3 regions of the Serratia sp. NFX21 genome follow, and region 2 is predicted to be linked to each of the others. Evidence: predicted binding sites of a transcription regulator. Region 2 holds the regulator's gene; each other region holds the start of a gene.
The links. The regulator PurR, encoded in region 2, represses purine synthesis genes. The targets are predictions, from matches to a motif close to CANGCAAACGTTTGCNTG.

Region 1 (7,137 bases), 2.0 Mb from region 2:
AACATAGACTTTATCTGCCAACGGTGACTGAGCGGCTTTCCAGGCCAGCGCGTGTTCACGCCCGCCGTTGCCGATAATTAAAATATTCATCAGGTGCTCCACGCAGAGCGTGCGCCGTAGCGCACGCGGCAAAAGAAGGATTAATGGCGGAAGTGGCGCATGTCGGTGAAGATCATCGCGATACCGTGCTCATTGGCGGCGGCAATCACTTCATCATCGCGGATCGAACCGCCTGGCTGGATCACGCAGCTGATGCCCACCGCTGCGGCGGCATCGATGCCATCACGGAACGGGAAGAAAGCGTCAGACGCCATGGCGGAGCCTTTGACTTCCAGGCCTTCGTCCGCGGCTTTGATCCCGGCGATCTTGGCAGAGTAAACGCGGCTCATCTGGCCGGCGCCTATGCCGATGGTCATGTTGTCACGTGCATAGACGATAGCGTTGGACTTCACGAACTTGGCGACCTTCCAACAGAACAGCGCATCACGCAGTTCCTGCGCGGTCGGCTGACGTTCAGATACCACGCGCAGGTCGCCTTCGCTCACCATACCCAGATCGCGGTCTTGCACCAGCAGGCCACCGTTGACACGTTTGAAGTCGAGAGCGGCAATACGTTGCTGCCATTGGCCGCAGGCCAGTACGCGCACGTTCTGTTTGGCTGCCAACAGGGAGCGAGCTTCCTGACTGATGCTCGGCGCGATAATCACTTCCACAAACTGACGGCTGATAATGGCCTGTGCGGTAGCGGCGTCCAGTTCGCGGTTAAAGGCGATGATGCCGCCGAAAGCAGAGGTCGGGTCGGTTTGATAGGCGTGCTCATAGGCAGCCAGAATATCATCGCCGATCGCCACACCGCATGGGTTGGCGTGCTTGACGATCACGCAGGCCGGCTCGGCGAACTCCTTCACACATTCCAGTGCGGCGTCGGTGTCGGCGATGTTGTTGTAGGACAGCGCTTTGCCTTGCAGTTGTTCCGCGGTGGCGACAGAGGCTTCCTGAACGTTCTCTTCTATATAGAAGGCCGCTTGCTGGTGGCTGTTCTCACCGTAGCGCATATCCTGCTTCTTTATATAGTTGAGGTTCAGGGTGCGAGGGAAACGACCGGCAGGTTGTTCGGTATCGCCGTGGTAGGCCGGAACCAGCGCGCCGAAGTAGTTGGCGATCATGCTGTCGTAAGCGGCGGTGTGCTCGAAGGCTTTGATGGCCAGATCGAAACGGGTGGTGTATTGCAGTGAACCGTCGTTGTTATCCATCTCGGTAATAATAGCGGCGTAGTCGCTGCTCTTTACCACGATGGCGACGTCTTTGTGGTTCTTGGCCGCGGAGCGCACCATGGTTGGGCCGCCGATGTCGATGTTCTCGACCGCGTCTTCCAGTGAGCAGTTCGGGCGCGCCACGGTCTGGGCGAACGGATAGAGGTTTACCACCACCATGTCGATCGGCTTGATGTCATGCTGACCCATGATGGCGTCGTCCTGGCCGCGGCGGCCGAGAATACCGCCGTGTACTTTGGGGTGCAGGGTCTTTACTCGTCCGTCCATCATTTCCGGGAAGCCGGTGTAGTCGGAAACTTCGGTAACAGGCAGGCCGGCATCTGCCAGCAGGCGGGCGGTGCCACCGGTGGAGAGCAGTTCAACGCCACGCTGGGACAGCGCTTCGGCGAATTCAACGATACCGGCTTTGTCAGAGACGCTGAGCAGGGCCCGGCGGATTGGACGAGGTTGTTGCATGGTTTTATCCCTTGGCTTTGGAGTCGCAATAAAAGAGCGTTACGTGAATTTCCACCTTCTACTCTTTATAAGGAAAGGTTTTTCTCTCTATAAAGGGGTAATCAGGCACAGATTCAGGTAACGCCCCCGTAAAAAGGGGAGCGTTTCGTCGCGGGGAATTGTAGCGAAAACGTTTGCGTGGCGCTCGTAAAATTTCCGGGCAAATCACTTCTGTGGATAAGTTTGTTAACAACAGGGTATAAAGCGGGGTTTTGCTGTGGAATGCAGCAAACGATCGTTTTTGTCGAAAATACCTATTGCGGCCTCCTGAGAACTCCCTATAATGCGCCTCCATCGACACGGAACATGTGAACAACTTCACAGAGTCTCCGGGGTTCGAAGAGAAAAAATCCTGAAATTTAGGGGTTGACTCTGAAAGAGGAAAGCGTAATATACGCCACCTCGAGATAGCAAGCTACGGCGGCTAACTCACTGCTCTTTAACAATTTATCAGACAATCTGTGTGGGCACTCCACAAGACGATATCCAGAACCTTCGGGTTCGAAAAAATATCAAGTCTTGAAGAGTGACCAAGCAATAAGTTGTTTCGTTGGCTTGTCCAACTGAACGACTATTACGAAAGTTATTTTCGAGCATCGCTTCACGAGTTGAAGCAAATCAAGCTTTTAATTGAAGAGTTTGATCATGGCTCAGATTGAACGCTGGCGGCAGGCCTAACACATGCAAGTCGAGCGGTAGCACAGGAGAGCTTGCTCTCTGGGTGACGAGCGGCGGACGGGTGAGTAATGTCTGGGAAACTGCCTGATGGAGGGGGATAACTACTGGAAACGGTAGCTAATACCGCATAACGTCTTCGGACCAAAGTGGGGGACCTTCGGGCCTCACGCCATCAGATGTGCCCAGATGGGATTAGCTAGTAGGTGGGGTAATGGCTCACCTAGGCGACGATCCCTAGCTGGTCTGAGAGGATGACCAGCCACACTGGAACTGAGACACGGTCCAGACTCCTACGGGAGGCAGCAGTGGGGAATATTGCACAATGGGCGCAAGCCTGATGCAGCCATGCCGCGTGTGTGAAGAAGGCCTTCGGGTTGTAAAGCACTTTCAGCGAGGAGGAAGGGTAGTGTGTTAATAGCACATTGCATTGACGTTACTCGCAGAAGAAGCACCGGCTAACTCCGTGCCAGCAGCCGCGGTAATACGGAGGGTGCAAGCGTTAATCGGAATTACTGGGCGTAAAGCGCACGCAGGCGGTTTGTTAAGTCAGATGTGAAATCCCCGCGCTTAACGTGGGAACTGCATTTGAAACTGGCAAGCTAGAGTCTTGTAGAGGGGGGTAGAATTCCAGGTGTAGCGGTGAAATGCGTAGAGATCTGGAGGAATACCGGTGGCGAAGGCGGCCCCCTGGACAAAGACTGACGCTCAGGTGCGAAAGCGTGGGGAGCAAACAGGATTAGATACCCTGGTAGTCCACGCTGTAAACGATGTCGACTTGGAGGTTGTGCCCTTGAGGCGTGGCTTCCGGAGCTAACGCGTTAAGTCGACCGCCTGGGGAGTACGGCCGCAAGGTTAAAACTCAAATGAATTGACGGGGGCCCGCACAAGCGGTGGAGCATGTGGTTTAATTCGATGCAACGCGAAGAACCTTACCTACTCTTGACATCCAGAGAATTCGCTAGAGATAGCTTAGTGCCTTCGGGAACTCTGAGACAGGTGCTGCATGGCTGTCGTCAGCTCGTGTTGTGAAATGTTGGGTTAAGTCCCGCAACGAGCGCAACCCTTATCCTTTGTTGCCAGCACGTAATGGTGGGAACTCAAAGGAGACTGCCGGTGATAAACCGGAGGAAGGTGGGGATGACGTCAAGTCATCATGGCCCTTACGAGTAGGGCTACACACGTGCTACAATGGCGTATACAAAGAGAAGCGAACTCGCGAGAGCCAGCGGACCTCATAAAGTACGTCGTAGTCCGGATCGGAGTCTGCAACTCGACTCCGTGAAGTCGGAATCGCTAGTAATCGTAGATCAGAATGCTACGGTGAATACGTTCCCGGGCCTTGTACACACCGCCCGTCACACCATGGGAGTGGGTTGCAAAAGAAGTAGGTAGCTTAACCTTCGGGAGGGCGCTTACCACTTTGTGATTCATGACTGGGGTGAAGTCGTAACAAGGTAACCGTAGGGGAACCTGCGGTTGGATCACCTCCTTACCTAATGATATTGATTGCGTGAAGTGCTCACACAGATTGTCTGATAGAAAGTAACGAGCAGAAATACCTTTATAGGCTTGTAGCTCAGGTGGTTAGAGCGCACCCCTGATAAGGGTGAGGTCGGTGGTTCAAGTCCACTCAGGCCTACCACTTCTCGAAGTGGAAAAGGTACTGCACGTGACTGTATGGGGCTATAGCTCAGCTGGGAGAGCGCCTGCCTTGCACGCAGGAGGTCAGCGGTTCGATCCCGCTTAGCTCCACCATATAGTCCTGTATTTCAATACTTCAGAGTGTACTGGCAACAGTATGCTGCGAAGTATTTTGCTCTTTAACAATCTGGAACAAGCTGAAAATTGAAACATGACAGCTGAAACTTACTCCTCCGTAGAAGTATTGGAGTAAGGAGTACCCTGTCATAGAGTCTCTCAAATGTAGCAGCATGAAAGTGGAAACACTTTTGGGTTGTGAGGTTAAGTGACTAAGCGTACACGGTGGATGCCTAGGCAGTCAGAGGCGATGAAGGGCGTGTTAATCTGCGATAAGCGTCGGTAAGGTGATATAAACCGTTATAACCGGCGATACCCGAATGGGGAAACCCAGTGCAATTCGTTGCACTATCATACGATGAATACATAGTCGTATGAGGCGAACCGGGGGAACTGAAACATCTAAGTACCCCGAGGAAAAGAAATCAACCGAGATTCCCCCAGTAGCGGCGAGCGAACGGGGAGGAGCCCAGAACCTGAATCAGTTCTTGTGTTAGTGGAAGCGTCTGGAAAGTCGCACAGTAAAGGGTGATAGTCCCGTACACTAAAATGCATTAATTGTGAGTTCGATGAGTAGGGCGGGACACGTGACATCCTGTCTGAATATGGGGGGACCATCCTCCAAGGCTAAATACTCCTGACTGACCGATAGTGAACCAGTACCGTGAGGGAAAGGCGAAAAGAACCCCGGCGAGGGGAGTGAAATAGAACCTGAAACCGTGTACGTACAAGCAGTGGGAGCCTACTTTGTTGGGTGACTGCGTACCTTTTGTATAATGGGTCAGCGACTTATATTTTGTAGCAAGGTTAACCGTATAGGGGAGCCGTAGGGAAACCGAGTCTTAACTGGGCGAATAGTTGCAAGGTATAGACCCGAAACCCGGTGATCTAGCCATGGGCAGGTTGAAGGTTGGGTAACACTAACTGGAGGACCGAACCGACTAATGTTGAAAAATTAGCGGATGACTTGTGGCTGGGGGTGAAAGGCCAATCAAACCGGGAGATAGCTGGTTCTCCCCGAAAGCTATTTAGGTAGCGCCTCGTGAACTCATCTTCGGGGGTAGAGCACTGTTTCGGCTAGGGGGCCATCCCGGCTTACCAAACCGATGCAAACTCCGAATACCGAAGAATGTTATCACGGGAGACACACGGCGGGTGCTAACGTCCGTCGTGAAGAGGGAAACAACCCAGACCGCCAGCTAAGGTCCCAAAGTCATGGTTAAGTGGGAAACGATGTGGGAAGGCATAGACAGCCAGGATGTTGGCTTAGAAGCAGCCATCATTTAAAGAAAGCGTAATAGCTCACTGGTCGAGTCGGCCTGCGCGGAAGATGTAACGGGGCTAAACCATGCACCGAAGCTGCGGCAGCGACGCTTAGGCGTTGTTGGGTAGGGGAGCGTTCTGTAAGCCGTTGAAGGTGGCCTGTGAGGGTTGCTGGAGGTATCAGAAGTGCGAATGCTGACATAAGTAACGATAAAGCGGGTGAAAAACCCGCTCGCCGGAAGACCAAGGGTTCCTGTCCAACGTTAATCGGGGCAGGGTGAGTCGACCCCTAAGGCGAGGCCGAAAGGCGTAGTCGATGGGAAACAGGTTAATATTCCTGTACTCGGTGTTACTGCGAAGGGGGGACGGAGAAGGCTAGGCTAGCCGGGCGACGGTTGTCCCGGTTTAAGCGTGTAGGGGGAGTGACCTGGTAAATCCGGTGACTTATCTAACCCTGAGGCGTGATGACGATGCACTACGGTGCAGAAGTAGTTGATGCCAAGCTTCCAGGAAAAGCCTCTAAGCATCAGGTAACACAGAATCGTACCCCAAACCGACACAGGTGGTCAGGTAGAGAATACCAAGGCGCTTGAGAGAACTCGGGTGAAGGAACTAGGCAAAATGGTGCCGTAACTTCGGGAGAAGGCACGCTGGCGCGTAGGTGAAGAGACTTGCTCTCGGAGCCGAAGCCAGTCGCAGATACCAGCTGGCTGCAACTGTTTAATAAAAACACAGCACTGTGCAAACACGAAAGTGGACGTATACGGTGTGACGCCTGCCCGGTGCTGGAAGGTTAATTGATGGGGTCAGCCGCAAGGCGAAGCTCTTGATCGAAGCCCCAGTAAACGGCGGCCGTAACTATAACGGTCCTAAGGTAGCGAAATTCCTTGTCGGGTAAGTTCCGACCTGCACGAATGGCGTAATGATGGCCAGGCTGTCTCCACCCGAGACTCAGTGAAATTGAACTCGCTGTGAAGATGCAGTGTACCCGCGGCAAGACGGAAAGACCCCGTGAACCTTTACTATAGCTTGACACTGAACATTGAGCCTTGATGTGTAGGATAGGTGGGAGGCTTTGAAGCGTGGACGCCAGTCTGCGTGGAGCCAACCTTGAAATACCACCCTTTAATGTTTGATGTTCTAACTCGGCCCCGTAATCCGGGGTGAGGACAGTGTCTGGTGGGTAGTTTGACTGGGGCGGTCTCCTCCCAAAGAGTAACGGAGGAGCACGAAGGTTAGCTAATCACGGTCGGACATCGTGAGGTTAGTGCAAAGGCATAAGCTAGCTTGACTGCGAGAGTGACGGCTCGAGCAGGTACGAAAGTAGGTCTTAGTGATCCGGTGGTTCTGAATGGAAGGGCCATCGCTCAACGGATAAAAGGTACTCCGGGGATAACAGGCTGATACCGCCCAAGAGTTCATATCGACGGCGGTGTTTGGCACCTCGATGTCGGCTCATCACATCCTGGGGCTGAAGTAGGTCCCAAGGGTATGGCTGTTCGCCATTTAAAGTGGTACGCGAGCTGGGTTTAGAACGTCGTGAGACAGTTCGGTCCCTATCTGCCGTGGGCGTTGGAAGATTGAGAGGGGTTGCTCCTAGTACGAGAGGACCGGAGTGAACGCACCACTGGTGTTCGGGTTGTCATGCCAATGGCATTGCCCGGTAGCT
Region 2 (7,137 bases):
CGGCGAGTGCGCTGGCGCAGAAGATCTGACGAACGACAAACCAGAGAGGAGCAATCGCGTGAAGTTTTATGGGAAAACGTTGATGTTAACGGCGCTGCTGGCGCTGAGTGCTTGTAGCAGCTCGCCTGAGCAGGGCGCGGCCAATACCGCAGTGGATGCAGAGAATGATACCTGTGGCGCGGCGCAATATCAGAGCTATGTCGGTAAACCGATGTCAGCGCTGGAAGGCGTGCAGATTGAGTCGCAAGTGCGCGCTATTCCGTATAACTCTGCGGTCACGATGGACTTTAACCTGCGTCGCCTGAACTTCCTCGGTGACAGCGATGATAAGATCATCCGCGTGTATTGCGGCTGATATACCCGCGTTGGTCAATACATAAAAAGAACCCCGGTCAGTGCAAGCTAGCCGGGGTTCTTTTATTGCGTGGCGTCGCGATTATCGCGTTACGCGAATACCACCTTCAACCCCTTTCGGGCTGAATACCACTTGCCATAGTTGAATATCACGTGCGCGAAAGGCGCCGGCACAGGCGTTCAGATAATAACTGAACATGCGTTCGAAACGATCGGAATAACGCTGGGCAAGCTGTGGCCACGCCTGTTTGAAGCGTTCATACCAGGCCATTAGGGTGCGATCGTAATCGGCGCCAATATTATGCCAATCTTCCATCACGAAATGCCCCTCACTGGCCTGGGCAATATGCGAGACCGACGGCAGGCAGCCATTCGGGAAGATATATTTGTTGATCCACGGGTCAACATTCATATCTGTCCGATTCGAGCCAATGGTGTGCAGCAGGAACAGACCGTCCGGTTTTAAATTACGTTCCACCACTTTAAAGTAGGTGTGGTAATTTTTCGGACCGACGTGCTCGAACATGCCGACTGAAACAATACGGTCAAACTGCAGGTGTAAATCGCGGTAGTCTTGCAAGCGGATTTCGACATCCAGCCCGGCACAGTGCTCCTGCGCCAGTTTTTGCTGTTCGGCGGAAATGGTCACGCCCACCACCGAAACACCATAATTTTTCGCCGCATAGGCGGAAAGTCCGCCCCAGCCGCAGCCAATATCCAGCAGATTCATACCCGGCTGCAGCTGCAGCTTTTCGCAAATCATCCGCAGCTTGGCTTCTTGCGCTTCTTCCAGCGTAGTGGCTTCTTTCCAGTAGGCGCAGGAATATTGCATATGCGGATCGAGCATCTGCGTAAACAGATCGTTCCCCAGATCGTAATGTTCTTTCCCGACTATCCAGGCGCGTTTCTTCGATTGCAAATTGGTGAGTCGCGCGGCGGCAATACGCAAAGTATCTTTAAGATGGTGGGGGAGTTTCTTTTCCAGACCGGCACGGACCACGTGTTGAAAGAATATATCCAGCCGTTCACATTCCCACCAGCCGTCCATATAACTTTCACCCAGGCCCAGAGAGCCTTCTTGCAGCACGCGTTTAAAAAAATTGGGGTTTTTAACCTGAATATCGAATGGGCGCGAGCCGTTTATTTCAATACCGGCCATGCTGAGCATTTCATGAGCGATACGGTACCATGGGTTGTCCTGGATGCTCACATCTTCTATACACGATGAACTCATAGCTTCTCCATCACCTTCTTCTGACTTATGACCCGCCAAAAAATAGCTTAGACAAATTCTGCGGGTGCATACGTTTACCTACGGTAAAAAGTCCCGTGGCGTCTGATATCCGACTATGAACAGAGGAAAATTTTAAGAAGGTTCCTGCGCAAGAAACGCTGGAAAGACAATCCTTAAAAAAGTGTGACGCCATACGCGTACACAACAGCAATTTGTGATAAAGAAATTATAAAAGTGTTATTTTAAAAGGTCGTTTTGAGTATAGGCTTGCCGAGGCGCTTACTCAACTGTAAATCGCACTCGGCAAAAATATTCTTTAAGTGATTATTAATACATATAATTATGACGCAGAGTTAGCATGTTCCTGTCGCGTCGCCTGCTGTTCATCCATCACTTTTCCCCGTTGCAGCATATAGCCCAATGCGGCTAATACTACCGTAGAAACCATCACCGTCACCGTTGCCAACAGCGGCTGTTCGATAAAGGCCGATACCAGCATGCTGGCGACAAAACACAGCCCCAACTGCAGGGTGTTTTGCAGCGCTGCGGCTTTGCCTGTGCCTTCCGGGAACGGGGTTAACGCATTCGCCACTACGATTGGGTAGCTGGCACCGTTGACCAGCGCCATCACGCAGAACGGGATCAGCAGCGTGGTGAGCGTTGGCTCGGTCAGCGTGGCAACCAGATATAACGCCACCATGCTGATGCCATAAGCTACCAGCAGCCACGGCAGTAAGGTGTTGCCATTAATGCGATTTAACGCGGTGCGGCAGCCATAACCCCCTAACAGGAAGGCCAGGGTCTGCGGCACATAGCTCAGGCCGATATCATTTGGGCTGTACCCCATATCGCCAAGAATAAAGGGTGAACCGGTCAGCCAGGCGAAGAAGCCGGCTGAGCAGGCGGCAAAGATGGTAACGCTGCCGCTGAACACCGGGGATTTAAGCAGTTGCCAGAAGGTCAGGCTGTTTTTCTTTTCTGCGGAAGGCAAGGGTTTGGCGTTTTCTTTCAACAGCAGAGTCGGCAGCAGGAGAATGATGGTAATGCCCAGCAGCACGGCAAAAATGGCACGCCAACCCATGTGGTTCAACAGCCAGGCTCCGACCAACGGCGCCAGCGCTGGTGAAAGTGCCACCAACGGCATAATGGTAGCGAAGACCCGGTTGGCCTTGCCTTCACGGTAGCGGTCAATCACCAGTGCCTGCCAGGTAACGGCGGCGGAACAGACGCCAATGGCCTGGATGAAACGCAGTGACCACAGTTGAACGGCATTTTGTACCCACAGCATGCCCAGGCAACCCAGGGCAAACAGCGCCAGGCCAATCAGCAACACCGGTTTACGGCCGAGGCGGTCGGAAAGTGGCCCCCAGAGCAATTGAGCAAAGGCGAAGCCGGCCAGGAAGATACTCAGGCTGGCGCTGATCGCCCCGGCGGAAATTTGCAGGTCTTGCTGCATTATGCCAAAGGCGGGCAGGTACATGTCGGTGGCCAGGTAACCCAGCATACTCAGGCCGGCAAGATAGAACATAAAACCAAAGGAATTTCGCATGGTATTTCTCATTAATATTTTATTGTCGCAGGTTTTTAGCGCCGGCAAGTGTATCCGGCTGGATCTCTGCTTGTGAAACGGTAATATTTGCGAGGTGCTGTTAAAAAAATTGAAGGCAGGGTTATGTGGTCTGAATATTCTCTCGATGTGGTAGATGCGGTCGCCCGCACCGGCAGCTTCAGCGCAGCGGCGCATGAGCTGCACCGAGTGCCCTCGGCGGTCAGTTATACCGTGCGGCAATTGGAACAATGGCTGGCGGTTCCGCTGTTTGAACGGCGTCATCGTGACGTGGAACTGACCCCGGCCGGCGTGGTGTTTGTGCAGGAGGCACGCAGTGTCATCAAAAAAATGCTCGACACCCGCCGCCAGTGTCAACAGGTGGCTAACGGTTGGCGTGGCCAACTGAAAATTGCGGTAGACATCATTGTTAAACCCCAGCGCTGCCGCCAACTGGTTCTGGACTTCTATCGCCATTTCCCCGACGTAGAACTGATGGTCCAACCTGAGGTGTTTAACGGCGTCTGGGATGCGCTGGTGGACGGGCGTGCTGATATGGCTATTGGGGCGACGCGTGCGGTGCCGGTCGGGGGCGGGTTTGCCTTTCGCGATATGGGCGACATGCGCTGGCTGTGCGTGGTCAGTCCGCAGCATCCGCTGGCGATGATGGATGGCCTGTTGAATGATGAGCAACTGCGGCCTTTCCCGTCGCTGTGTCTGGAAGATACCTCGCGCAACCTGCCCAAGCGGGTCACCTGGACACTGGACAACCAACGGCGGCTGGTGGTGCCGGACTGGGCCTCGGCGCTGGATTGTCTGTGTGCCGGCCTGTGCGTTGGCATGATGCCGGCGCATCAGGCCTTGCCATTGGTGCAGCGTGGGGAACTGGTAGCGTTGCAGCTGCAGCAGCCGTTTCCGGCCAGCCCCTGTTGTCTGACCTGGCAGCAGAATACGCCATCACCGGCGATGGCCTGGCTGTTGGATTACCTGGGGGACAGTGAAACGCTGAATCAGGAATGGCTAAGCGAAGTGGTGCCGGAAACCACAGCGGCTTCCGGCATTAGCAATTAGCGGCGGTAATCGATGAATGGGCCGTCAGCGACCGAACGACGCTCAATCAGTTTCGGATGCACTTCAATCACCTGCGACTCTTCACGCTTGCTGATAATACGGTCCAGCAACATGGTGAACGCCATTTCACCCAAACGCTCTTTGGGTTGATGAATGGTGGTCAGTGCCGGGGTGAAATAGCGGGCGTTACGCACGTTATCGTAGCCAATCACCGAAATGTCTTGTGGCACCCGCAGCCCAAGTTCGTCGGCGGCGCAGATCGCGCCCATCGCCATGATGTCGCCGCCGCAGAATACCGCGGTCGGGCGATGTTTTTGCGACAGGATCTGGTGCATGGCCTTGTAGCCGGATTCCGGCTCAAAGTCACCCTGAACAATCCACTCGTCACGTACTTCAATATTGGCTTCTTCCATGGCTTTTAAAAAGCCCTGATGGCGGCCGCCACCGGTATTGCGCGACAGTTGGCCTGGAATGGCTCCAATATCGCGGTGACCGCGTTCAATCAGATAACGCCCGGCCAGATAGCCGCCGGCGAAGGCGTTATCAATGATGCTATCGGTAAAATCACCGCGGGCCGCGCCCCAGTCCATCACAACCATTGGGATGTTGCGGTAGTCTTCCAGCATGCCGAGCAATTGGTCTGGATATTCCGAACACATCACCAGCAGACCATCAACACGCTTTTGCGCCAGCATCGCCAGATAGGCCCGCTGTTTGTCCAGATTGTTGTGCGAGTTACATAAAATCAGCGTATAGCCTTTGCTGTAGCAGCTGTTTTCTACCGCCTCGATCACTTCGGCAAAGTAGGGGGCTTCGCTGGAGGTGGCCAGCAGGCCAATCGATTTGGTGTGATTGACCTTCAGGCTGCGCGCTACGGCGCTGGGTGAGTAATGCAGCTCTTTAATCGCAGCGCCAACGGCCGCTTTTGTCTCTTCGGCGACGAAACGAGTCTTATTGATGACGTGCGAAACGGTGGTGGTGGAAACGCCAGCGCGTTTGGCCACATCTTTAATCGTTGCCATGTAAAGAATGACTCCTGAACTCACATGTTGCAGTATGTAAGTGTGATGTTAATCGTTTGCCTGCGTAGATCCTTCTCCAAAGAAGCGAAAACTGAGTTTTTAGTGTGTTGAAGTCGTCAGCGCTTGGTCAGGAGGGGCATTTTGCCGGTACACAGTTGTGAACTGCGAATTTTGTCCCATATTGAGCCAAAGTGGAAGAGGTAATCGGTATAATAAACCGGGAAATGATAACAAGATTTTATTGTTCAACTGTGTGAAAATGGTTTGACGCATTAATTGTGTGCCTTTTACCCTTGGGAAACCCAATCTGAAAAGGAGTTGTAATGGATACCGATCTGAAAATGTCACTGTTCACCACCGTTTGTGCGCTGGCCGTGATTATTGCTTTCAGCTTCACCGCTGCTTTGAACTGATCCCCTCAAGTAAAACAGGCGCAGCCCGCTGCGCCTGATTGTTTTTCCCCGCGTTACGCCAGGTTCTTTTCCACAAATGCCCAGTTAACCAGTGCCCAGAAGTTTTCCAGGTAGGCAGGTCGTGCGTTGCGGTAATCGATGTAATAGGCGTGTTCCCAAACGTCGACGGTCAGCAGCGGTTTATCATCACCGGTTAGCGGTGTCGCTGCGTTCGAGGTGTTAACAATCGCCAGCGAACCCTCCGGTTTTTTCACCAGCCAGGTCCAGCCTGCGCCAAAGTTTTTCACTGCGGCGTCGCTGAATTGCTGTTTAAATTCGGCGAAAGAACCAAATGCCTGATTAATCGCCACGGCCAGTTTACCTTCAGGCTCACCGCCGCCCTGTGGCGACAGACAGTGCCAATAGAAAGTGTGGTTCCATACCTGAGCGGCATTATTGAAGATGCCGCCGTCAGAGGCCTTAACGATCTCTTCGAGGGACAACCCTTCAAACTTGCTGCCTTTCAGCAGATTGTTCAGGTTCACCACGTAGGCGTTGTGATGCTTGCCATAATGGTATTCCAGAGTTTCTGCGGAAATGTGCGGTTCGAGGGCGTTTTTTTCATAAGGTAATGCAGGAAGTTCGAACGACATTGCTTTCTCCTTGTACAGTGCCAGTCCACCGTCGTAACAACGGGTATTAGATTGACCTGTTTTTATTGTGGGTATTTAGCTTAGCAATTTTCGCGATGAATTACAGGGGGAACGGGCAAGGGATTGGCTATGACTACGAGGTTTGGGGAAACGATCAGGGGAGAGCGGCTGACAGTGCCAGCCGCAAGGGAGTTTATCGAATGGTTTTTGGCGTGACTACCCGGCGTGCGCCGATGTAGTGGTTTTGCCAGTAGTCGTTATCGAGCTGGCTGATGCGGATTTCTTCACCGGTACGCGGGGACTGAATGAATTTGCCGTTACCCAAATAAACCCCAACATGGTCGGCCACGCCGCGGTTGTTAATGCGGAAGAACACCAGATCGCCGCTTTCCAGCTCACTCTTCTTGATCGGCGCTGCGTCACGCAGGTGATACATCTCGTTGGCGGTACGCGGCATTTTAATTTTAACGATGTCTTTATAGGCGTAATAAATCAGACCGCTACAGTCAAAGCCGGTTCTTGGCGAGGAGCCACCCCAGCGATAAGGTTTACCCATTTGATCCATCAGCTTGGCCATCGCGGTTTGCTTGGCATGCTGGTAGCGTTTTTTGTGCGCAGGGCTGAGCTTCAGTGGTTTTTCGTCAGCCACCAATTTGGCGGTTGCCATACCGGTTTCACGATGGCGCCCATAGCCTTTTTTATAGCCCTTCTTCGGCGGGGTCACTTTAATTTTGGCTATTTTATGAGTTTTGTTTTTCGATTTTGTGCTAACGATCTTTTTAGCGGTTTTTTCTGTTTTGGCTTTGGAGACCTTGGCGGTTTTCTGCGGAGTAGTGACTTTTACTTTTTTGCTGCTGGCCTTAAC
Region 3 (7,137 bases), 1.3 Mb from region 2:
GCGCGGCGATACTGGGTGACGCGGTGAACTACACCATTGGCCGGCTGTTCGGGGAAAAGCTGTTCAGTAACCCGAATTCGAAAATTTTCCGCCGCAGCTACCTGGATAAAACCCACCAGTTTTATGAAAAACACGGCGGGAAAACGATTATTCTGGCGCGATTTGTGCCGATCGTGCGTACTTTTGCGCCGTTCGTCGCCGGTATGGGGCATATGTCCTATCGCCATTTTGCAGCCTACAACGTGATTGGTGCACTGGTTTGGGTGCTGCTCTTCACTTATGCTGGCTACCTCTTCGGCGATCTGCCGATCGTGCAGGAAAACCTGAAACTGTTGATCGTGGCTATCATCATTGTTTCAATTCTGCCGGGCATCATTGAAATTTGGCGCCATAAACGCGCGGCTGCCCGCCAGCAAAAACAGTAAAAACATCGCTTAACCTGTCGGTTCGACCAGTTTTTTATCCACAGTGTCGGGCCGATATGGTTTAATGAGCGACATTTATGGTCTGTTCCTGTTAACAACCTTGAAACCAGTGCCTCGCGCGCGCTAGCCGCGTTTTGCTCAGGCATTTTTCATTAGGGGTGTTTTCGGGGGGATTGTTAAAGCATGAACAGCGGACTGGCATTTGCCAGGTTCAAACAGAAAGGTCATCGATGAGCTGGATTGAACGAATTCTTAACAAGAGCAACATCACCCAAACCCGCAAGGCAAGTATTCCTGAAGGGGTCTGGACTAAATGCGATAGCTGCGGCCAGGTTCTCTACCGCGCCGAGCTGGAGCGTAATCTGGAAGTATGCCCAAAATGCGACCACCACATGCGCATGACTGCGCGTATGCGTCTGCATACTCTGCTGGATGAAGGCAGTGAAGTGGAGCTGGGCAGCGAACTGGAGCCGAAAGACGTTCTGAAGTTCAAGGATTCCAAAAAGTATAAAGACCGCCTGGTTGCCGCACAGAAAGCGACCGGTGAAAAAGACGCGCTGGTAGTAATGAAAGGCACGCTGTACGGTATGCCGATTGTCGCTGCTTCGTTCGAATTCGCCTTTATCGGCGGTTCCATGTCGTCCGTGGTCGGTGCGCGTTTTGTGCGTGCGGTTGAGCAGGCGCTGGAAGACAACTGTCCGCTGGTGTGTTTCTCAGCCAGTGGCGGTGCCCGTATGCAGGAAGCGCTGATGTCGCTGATGCAGATGGCGAAAACCAGTGCCGCACTGGCGAAACTGCAGGAGCGTGGTCTGCCGTACATTTCGGTACTGACCGACCCGACCATGGGTGGCGTTTCCGCCAGTCTGGCGATGCTGGGTGATATCAATATCGCCGAGCCGAAAGCGCTGATCGGCTTTGCCGGCCCACGCGTTATCGAACAGACGGTGCGTGAAAAACTGCCGCCGGGCTTCCAGCGCAGTGAGTTCCTGATTGAAAAAGGCGCGATCGACATGATCGTACGCCGTCCGGAAATGCGTCAGACCCTGGCGAGTATCCTTTCCAAGCTGACCAACCAGCCGCAGCCGCATTTCGATGAGGCCGCGCCGGTGTCCGAGCAGGAAAATCAGGCCGACGCCTGAGATCAATAGGTTCCCCGCGCCGGTAGCCATCGGCGCGGGGTTCAGCCGCCATTTTGTGGCTAAATGACGGCTGATAACGGAGAGCATCGCCTTTACCGCGGTGAGGGTGGTGCCCTGATGGATTAATGAACCCAAGTTCAGTGACGGGACTCATGCAAAACCACCAAATTCCCCAAGCCACGTCGCCATTGAGCTCGTGGCTTTTCTATCTGGAACGTCTGCACAGCCAGGCGATCGAACTCGGCCTGGAACGCGTACAGCGCGTTGCGGCGCATCTTGATTTACTCACTCCTGCACCGACGGTATTTACCGTAGCCGGGACCAATGGCAAAGGCACCACCTGTCGTACCCTGGAAACCATCCTGATGGCGGCCGGTTTGCGCGTTGGCGTCTACAGCTCGCCGCACCTGGTGCGTTATACCGAGCGGGTGCGCATTCAGGGCGATGAACTGAGTGAGGCCGAACACTGCCGCTCGTTCGCCGCCATTGAAGCGGGCCGGGGCGAAACTTCACTGACCTACTTCGAATTTGGCACCCTGTCGGCGCTGCAACTGTTCAAACAGGCTAAGCTTGACGTGGTGATCCTGGAAGTCGGGCTGGGTGGCCGCCTGGATGCGACCAATATCGTCGATCCGAGCGTGGCAGTGGTGACCAGCATTGCGCTGGATCATACCGACTGGCTGGGCAACGATCGCGAAAGCATTGGCCGCGAAAAGGCCGGGATCTTCCGCAGCGGCAAACCGGCGGTGGTGGGGGAACCGGATATGCCGGCCACCATTGGGCAGGTGGCGGAAACGCTGGGTGCCCAACTGTATCGCCGCGGCGATGCCTGGAGCTTCAGTGAACAGGGCGAACGCTGGCAGTGGCAAGGCGGCGGTACCTTGCTGACCGATTTGCCGATGCCCAACGTACCGTTAGCCAATGCGGCGACGGCACTGGCGGCGCTGCATTTTTCTGCGTTGGAAATTGATGAGCGGGCGATCTTCACCGGCTTGCAGCAGGCGACATTGCCTGGACGTTTCCAGATTGTGCGACGCGATCCGATGCTGATCCTCGACGTGGCGCATAATCCCCACGCGGCAGGTTACCTGGCCGGGCGTCTGGCGACCTTACCGCGCAATGGCGGCAAGGTGCGAGCGGTGGTGGGGATGTTGTCGGATAAAGACATCGCCGGCACCCTGGCCTGTTTGAGTGAGCAGGTCGATGAGTGGTATTGCGCGCCGCTGGACGGACCGCGCGGGGCCAGCGTCGAACTGTTGGCGCAATATTTGACGGAACCGCGGCAGTTTGCCGATGTCGAAACTGCCTGGCGTCAGGCTATGCAGGACGCAGATATTCAGGATATTGTGATCGTCTGTGGATCGTTCCACACCGTTGCACAGGTTATGGCGGCGTTAGACGAGCGGGGAGTGTGAGTGGCAAGTAAATTTCAAAACCGATTGGTCGGTACCGTGATTTTGGTCGCGCTGGGGGTGATTATCCTGCCAGGGCTGCTGGACGGTAAAAAGAAACATTATGAAGACGAATTCGCCGCCATTCCGTTGGTGCCGAAGGCCGGTGATGTGGAAGAAAACGACGTGGTGCCACCGGTAAGCCAACCGCTACCGGCACAGCCGCCGGAAGGCGCGGGCGCACTGGTTGAGCAGCAGGCGGCCAATGAGGCAGCAGCGCAGCAGGCAGTTCGCCAACCGACGCAGCAGCCGACGCTGGTGACCCCGCCGGTCGAATCCCGTCCACAACCGACGCCGCAGCCGCAGGTGAAGCCTAAACCGGTAGAAACCAAGCCGGTGGAAGTGAAACCAAAACCGGTACCGCAACCGAAACCGGTGGAGACGAAGCCGGTGGTGAAACCTGAGCCAACGCCAGTACCCAAGCCTGAGCCTGCACCCGTGCAGAAACCGGCGGAAGAGAAAGCGCCGGCAGGGCAGGCTTATGTGGTGCAGCTCGGTGCGCTGAAGAACGCTGCCAAGGTGAACGAGGTGGTGGCATCGCTCAGGCTGTCCGGTTACCGCGCCTTTACCGTGCCATCAACGCCGGTACAGGGCCAGATCACCCGGATCTACGTCGGCCCGGATGCCTCAAAACAGAAGCTGCAGTCTTCTCTGTCCGCGTTGAACTCGATCAGTGGTTTGAGCGGTCAGGTGAAGCCATACGGCGTACGTTAAGTTTATGGGGCGCAGCATGCTGTGCCCCATAATCGAGTCATGCCGATATAATCATTAAAAATAATGTGCCTTTCGTAGCTGAAATGGCCTATATAGGCGCGGCGATTGGGAATTTTTTTATCGCCGCTTTTTATTTGTAACGGGGCAGGAAAACCCCTACGCAAACGTTTACGTTTTCTGTTAGAATTCGCCGCGAAATGGATGCAGGGGCGATTCATCATTGGAATAGTTCATGGTCTGGATTGATTACGTCATTATAGCGGTGATTGGATTTTCGGCTCTGGTGAGCCTGATCCGAGGGTTTGTTCGCGAAGCATTGTCACTTGTGACATGGGGATGTGCGTTTTTTGTTGCCAGCCATTTCTACTCTTACCTTGCGGTCTACTTCACTCGTTTTGAAGATGAACTGGTGCGAAACGGCATCGCGATTGCCATCTTGTTTATCGCGACCCTGATCGTAGGCGCTATTGTTAACTATGTGATTAGCTCACTGGTAGAGAAAACCGGGTTATCAGGCACCGACCGGGTGCTGGGCGTCTGTTTTGGCGCACTGCGCGGCGTGTTGATCGTTTCGGCGATACTGTTTTTCCTGGATACCTTTACCGGCTTCTCACAAAGTACCGACTGGAAACAGTCGCAGCTGATCCCCCAGTTCAGTTACATCATCAGGTGGTTCTTTGACTACCTGCAGAGCACGTCGAGTTTCTTGCCGACCCATTTACCGGGGCGGTAGCGCTGATGAGGAAAAGACAACATGTGCGGTATTGTCGGTATCGCCGGTTTTATGCCGGTAAACCAGTCGATTTATGATGCGTTGATGGTGCTTCAGCACCGTGGCCAGGATGCCGCAGGCATCGTCACCATAGATGCCCACAATGGGTTCCGTCTGCGTAAGGCCAACGGTCTGGTGAAGGATGTGTTTGAGGCACGCCATATGCAGCGCTTGCAGGGCAACATGGGTATTGGCCATGTGCGCTACCCAACGGCTGGCAGCTCCAGTGCCTCAGAGGCTCAACCCTTTTATGTAAACTCGCCGTTCGGCTTGACGCTGGCACACAACGGCAACCTGACCAACGCCCATGAGCTGCGCCAAAAGCTGTTTGAAAGCGGCCGCCGCCATATCAACACCACCTCCGATTCCGAGATCCTGCTGAACGTACTGGCCAGTGAGCTGGATCGTTTCCAACATTATCCGCTGGAATCCGACAACATTTTCACCGCCGTTGCCGCCATGCATCAGCAACTGCGTGGCGCTTACGCCTGCGTAGCGATGATCATCGGTCACGGTCTGCTGGCATTCCGTGACCCTAACGGTATCCGCCCGTTGGTGATCGGCAAGCGTCAGCTTGAAGATGGCCGCAATGAATATATGGTGGCTTCCGAGAGCGTCGCACTGGACACGCTGGGCTTCGAATTCCTGCGCGACGTAGCGCCGGGCGAAGCGGTGTATATCACCGAGAAGGGCCAACTGTTCACTCGTCAGTGTGCAGAGAACCCGAAAACCAACCCGTGCCTGTTCGAATACGTCTATTTCGCTCGCCCCGACTCCTTTATGGACAAGATTTCGGTCTACAGCGCACGCGTGCGCATGGGGCAGAAGTTGGGTGAGAAGATTGCCCGCGAGTGGGAAGATTTGGACATCGACGTGGTGATCCCAATCCCGGAAACGTCCTGTGATATCGCGTTGGAAATCGCGCGCATCCTGGATAAGCCATACCGTCAGGGCTTTGTGAAGAACCGCTATGTTGGCCGTACCTTTATTATGCCGGGCCAACAGGCGCGCCGTAAGTCGGTACGTCGTAAGTTGAACGCCAACCGTGCCGAGTTCCGCGACAAGAATGTGCTGTTGGTGGATGATTCCATCGTGCGCGGCACCACTTCAGAGCAGATCGTTGAGATGGCGCGTGACGCCGGGGCGAAACGAGTTTACCTGGCTTCCGCTGCGCCGGAAATTCGCTTCCCTAACGTCTACGGCATCGATATGCCGAGTGCCAACGAACTGATCGCCCACGGCCGTGAAGTGGACGAAATCCGCCAGATCATCGGTGCCGATGGTTTGATCTTCCAGGACCTGGACGATCTGATTGAAGCGGTACGCGAAGAGAACCCGGACATCACCCAGTTCGAATGCTCGGTATTCAACGGTATCTACGTCACCAAAGACGTCGACCAGAGCTACCTCGAGTATCTGGAATCGCTGCGCAATGACGACGCCAAAGAAATACGTGGTCAGACCGAAGCCGAAAATCTGGAAATGCACAACGAAGGTTAAGTTTCATTCTTGACCAAAACAGTGCACCGCGGCGTTCGCTGCGGTGCATTATTCCTCCCTGACTTGCTTATGTAGCCCCATTGCGGCAAAGTCTGCCTGATCCTATTTTTCCTTGGCAGAGGCCAGCTTTATGAAACGACTCATCATCGGTATTTCCGGCGCCAGCGGCGCAATCTATGGCGTGCGCCTGCTACAGGTATTGCGCGACGTCGCAGAGGTGGAAACCCATTTGGTGATGAGTAATGCGGCGCGACAGACGCTGTCGCTGGAAACCGATCTCAGCCTGCGTGAAGTGCAGGCGCTGGCCGATGTGGTGCATGACTCGCGCGATATTGGTGCCAGCATTTCTTCCGGCTCGTTCAAAACGGCCGGTATGGTGATTTTTCCCTGTTCAATCAAAACCTTATCCGGTATTGCCAATAGCTACAGTGACGGCCTGCTGACGCGTGCCGCCGACGTGGTGCTGAAAGAACGCCGCCGGCTGGTGCTGTGCGTACGCGAAACCCCGTTGCATATCGGCCATCTGCGTCTGATGACCCAGGCGGCGGAAATGGGCGCGGTGATTATGCCGCCGGTACCGGCGTTTTATCATCGTCCTGCCAGCGTAGAAGACATCATCGATCAAACGGTAAACCGGGTGGTCGATCAGTTTGACATTGAATTACCGCAAGATTTATTTGCCCGCTGGCAAGGTGCCAATTAACAAATTTCTCCCCAATTTAGCACATTTGTGCAACACCGCACTGAATTAGGGCGGCGCATGCACCATAATGATCCCACTTCATCACGCTCACTGTTTCAAGGCTCTGGTATTTATCCACTGCCCGTGGCGCGGCCAACACTGGCCGATTTAATTTTGCGGTTATCGTCCCAGGAAACAGTTTTGTGAAGGCCGGAGCCGTTCCCTCCGCCTACAGCAACAAATGTGGCACGATTACTGCAAATTGATTTGGTGGAAAAGTAATGCCCGCAGTGGCATCAAAAAATCAATTTGAGGGTGATTTATGAAAAAGCTGGTTAAGGTTCTTCCTTTAGTCTTGGCTTTAAGCGCGGCAAGCAGCGCATTTGCCGCAGTACCATCAACGCTGAAGATCGGCACCGATCCGACCTATGCACCCTTTGAATCCAAAAATGCC

Region 1: purH (bifunctional phosphoribosylaminoimidazolecarboxamide formyltransferase/IMP cyclohydrolase) is a predicted target of PurR. The motif match lies at 1,893-1,910, and genes of this name have one in related genera.
Region 3: cvpA (colicin V production protein) is a predicted target of PurR. The motif match lies at 3,887-3,904, and genes of this name have one in related genera.

The regions. Positions count from the first base shown of each region.
Region 1 covers NZ_CP183196.1:794,353-801,489, forward strand. Annotated here, with positions in the region: gene purD (phosphoribosylamine--glycine ligase) at 1-90, opposite strand, end outside; gene purH (bifunctional phosphoribosylaminoimidazolecarboxamide formyltransferase/IMP cyclohydrolase) at 141-1,730, opposite strand; rRNA gene ACNT1W_RS03710 (16S ribosomal RNA) at 2,397-3,939, shown strand; tRNA gene ACNT1W_RS03715 (tRNA-Ile) at 4,013-4,089, shown strand; tRNA gene ACNT1W_RS03720 (tRNA-Ala) at 4,127-4,202, shown strand; rRNA gene ACNT1W_RS03725 (23S ribosomal RNA) at 4,408-7,137, shown strand, end outside.
Region 2 covers NZ_CP183196.1:2,783,370-2,790,506, forward strand. Annotated here, with positions in the region: gene ACNT1W_RS13230 (riboflavin synthase) at 1-29, shown strand, start outside; gene ACNT1W_RS13235 (I78 family peptidase inhibitor) at 59-355, shown strand; gene cfa (cyclopropane fatty acyl phospholipid synthase) at 437-1,588, opposite strand; gene punC (purine nucleoside transporter PunC) at 1,929-3,137, opposite strand; gene punR (DNA-binding transcriptional activator PunR) at 3,261-4,205, shown strand; gene purR (HTH-type transcriptional repressor PurR) at 4,202-5,227, opposite strand; gene ACNT1W_RS13260 (YnhF family membrane protein) at 5,551-5,640, shown strand; gene sodB (superoxide dismutase [Fe]) at 5,694-6,272, opposite strand; gene ACNT1W_RS13270 (C40 family peptidase) at 6,466-7,137, opposite strand, start outside.
Region 3 covers NZ_CP183196.1:4,073,733-4,080,869, reverse strand. Annotated here, with positions in the region: gene ACNT1W_RS19085 (DedA family protein) at 1-425, shown strand, start outside; gene accD (acetyl-CoA carboxylase, carboxyltransferase subunit beta) at 656-1,564, shown strand; gene folC (bifunctional tetrahydrofolate synthase/dihydrofolate synthase) at 1,717-2,979, shown strand; gene dedD (cell division protein DedD) at 2,980-3,729, shown strand; gene cvpA (colicin V production protein) at 3,962-4,462, shown strand; gene purF (amidophosphoribosyltransferase) at 4,484-6,001, shown strand; gene ACNT1W_RS19055 (UbiX family flavin prenyltransferase) at 6,132-6,704, shown strand; gene hisJ (histidine ABC transporter substrate-binding protein HisJ) at 7,006-7,137, shown strand, end outside.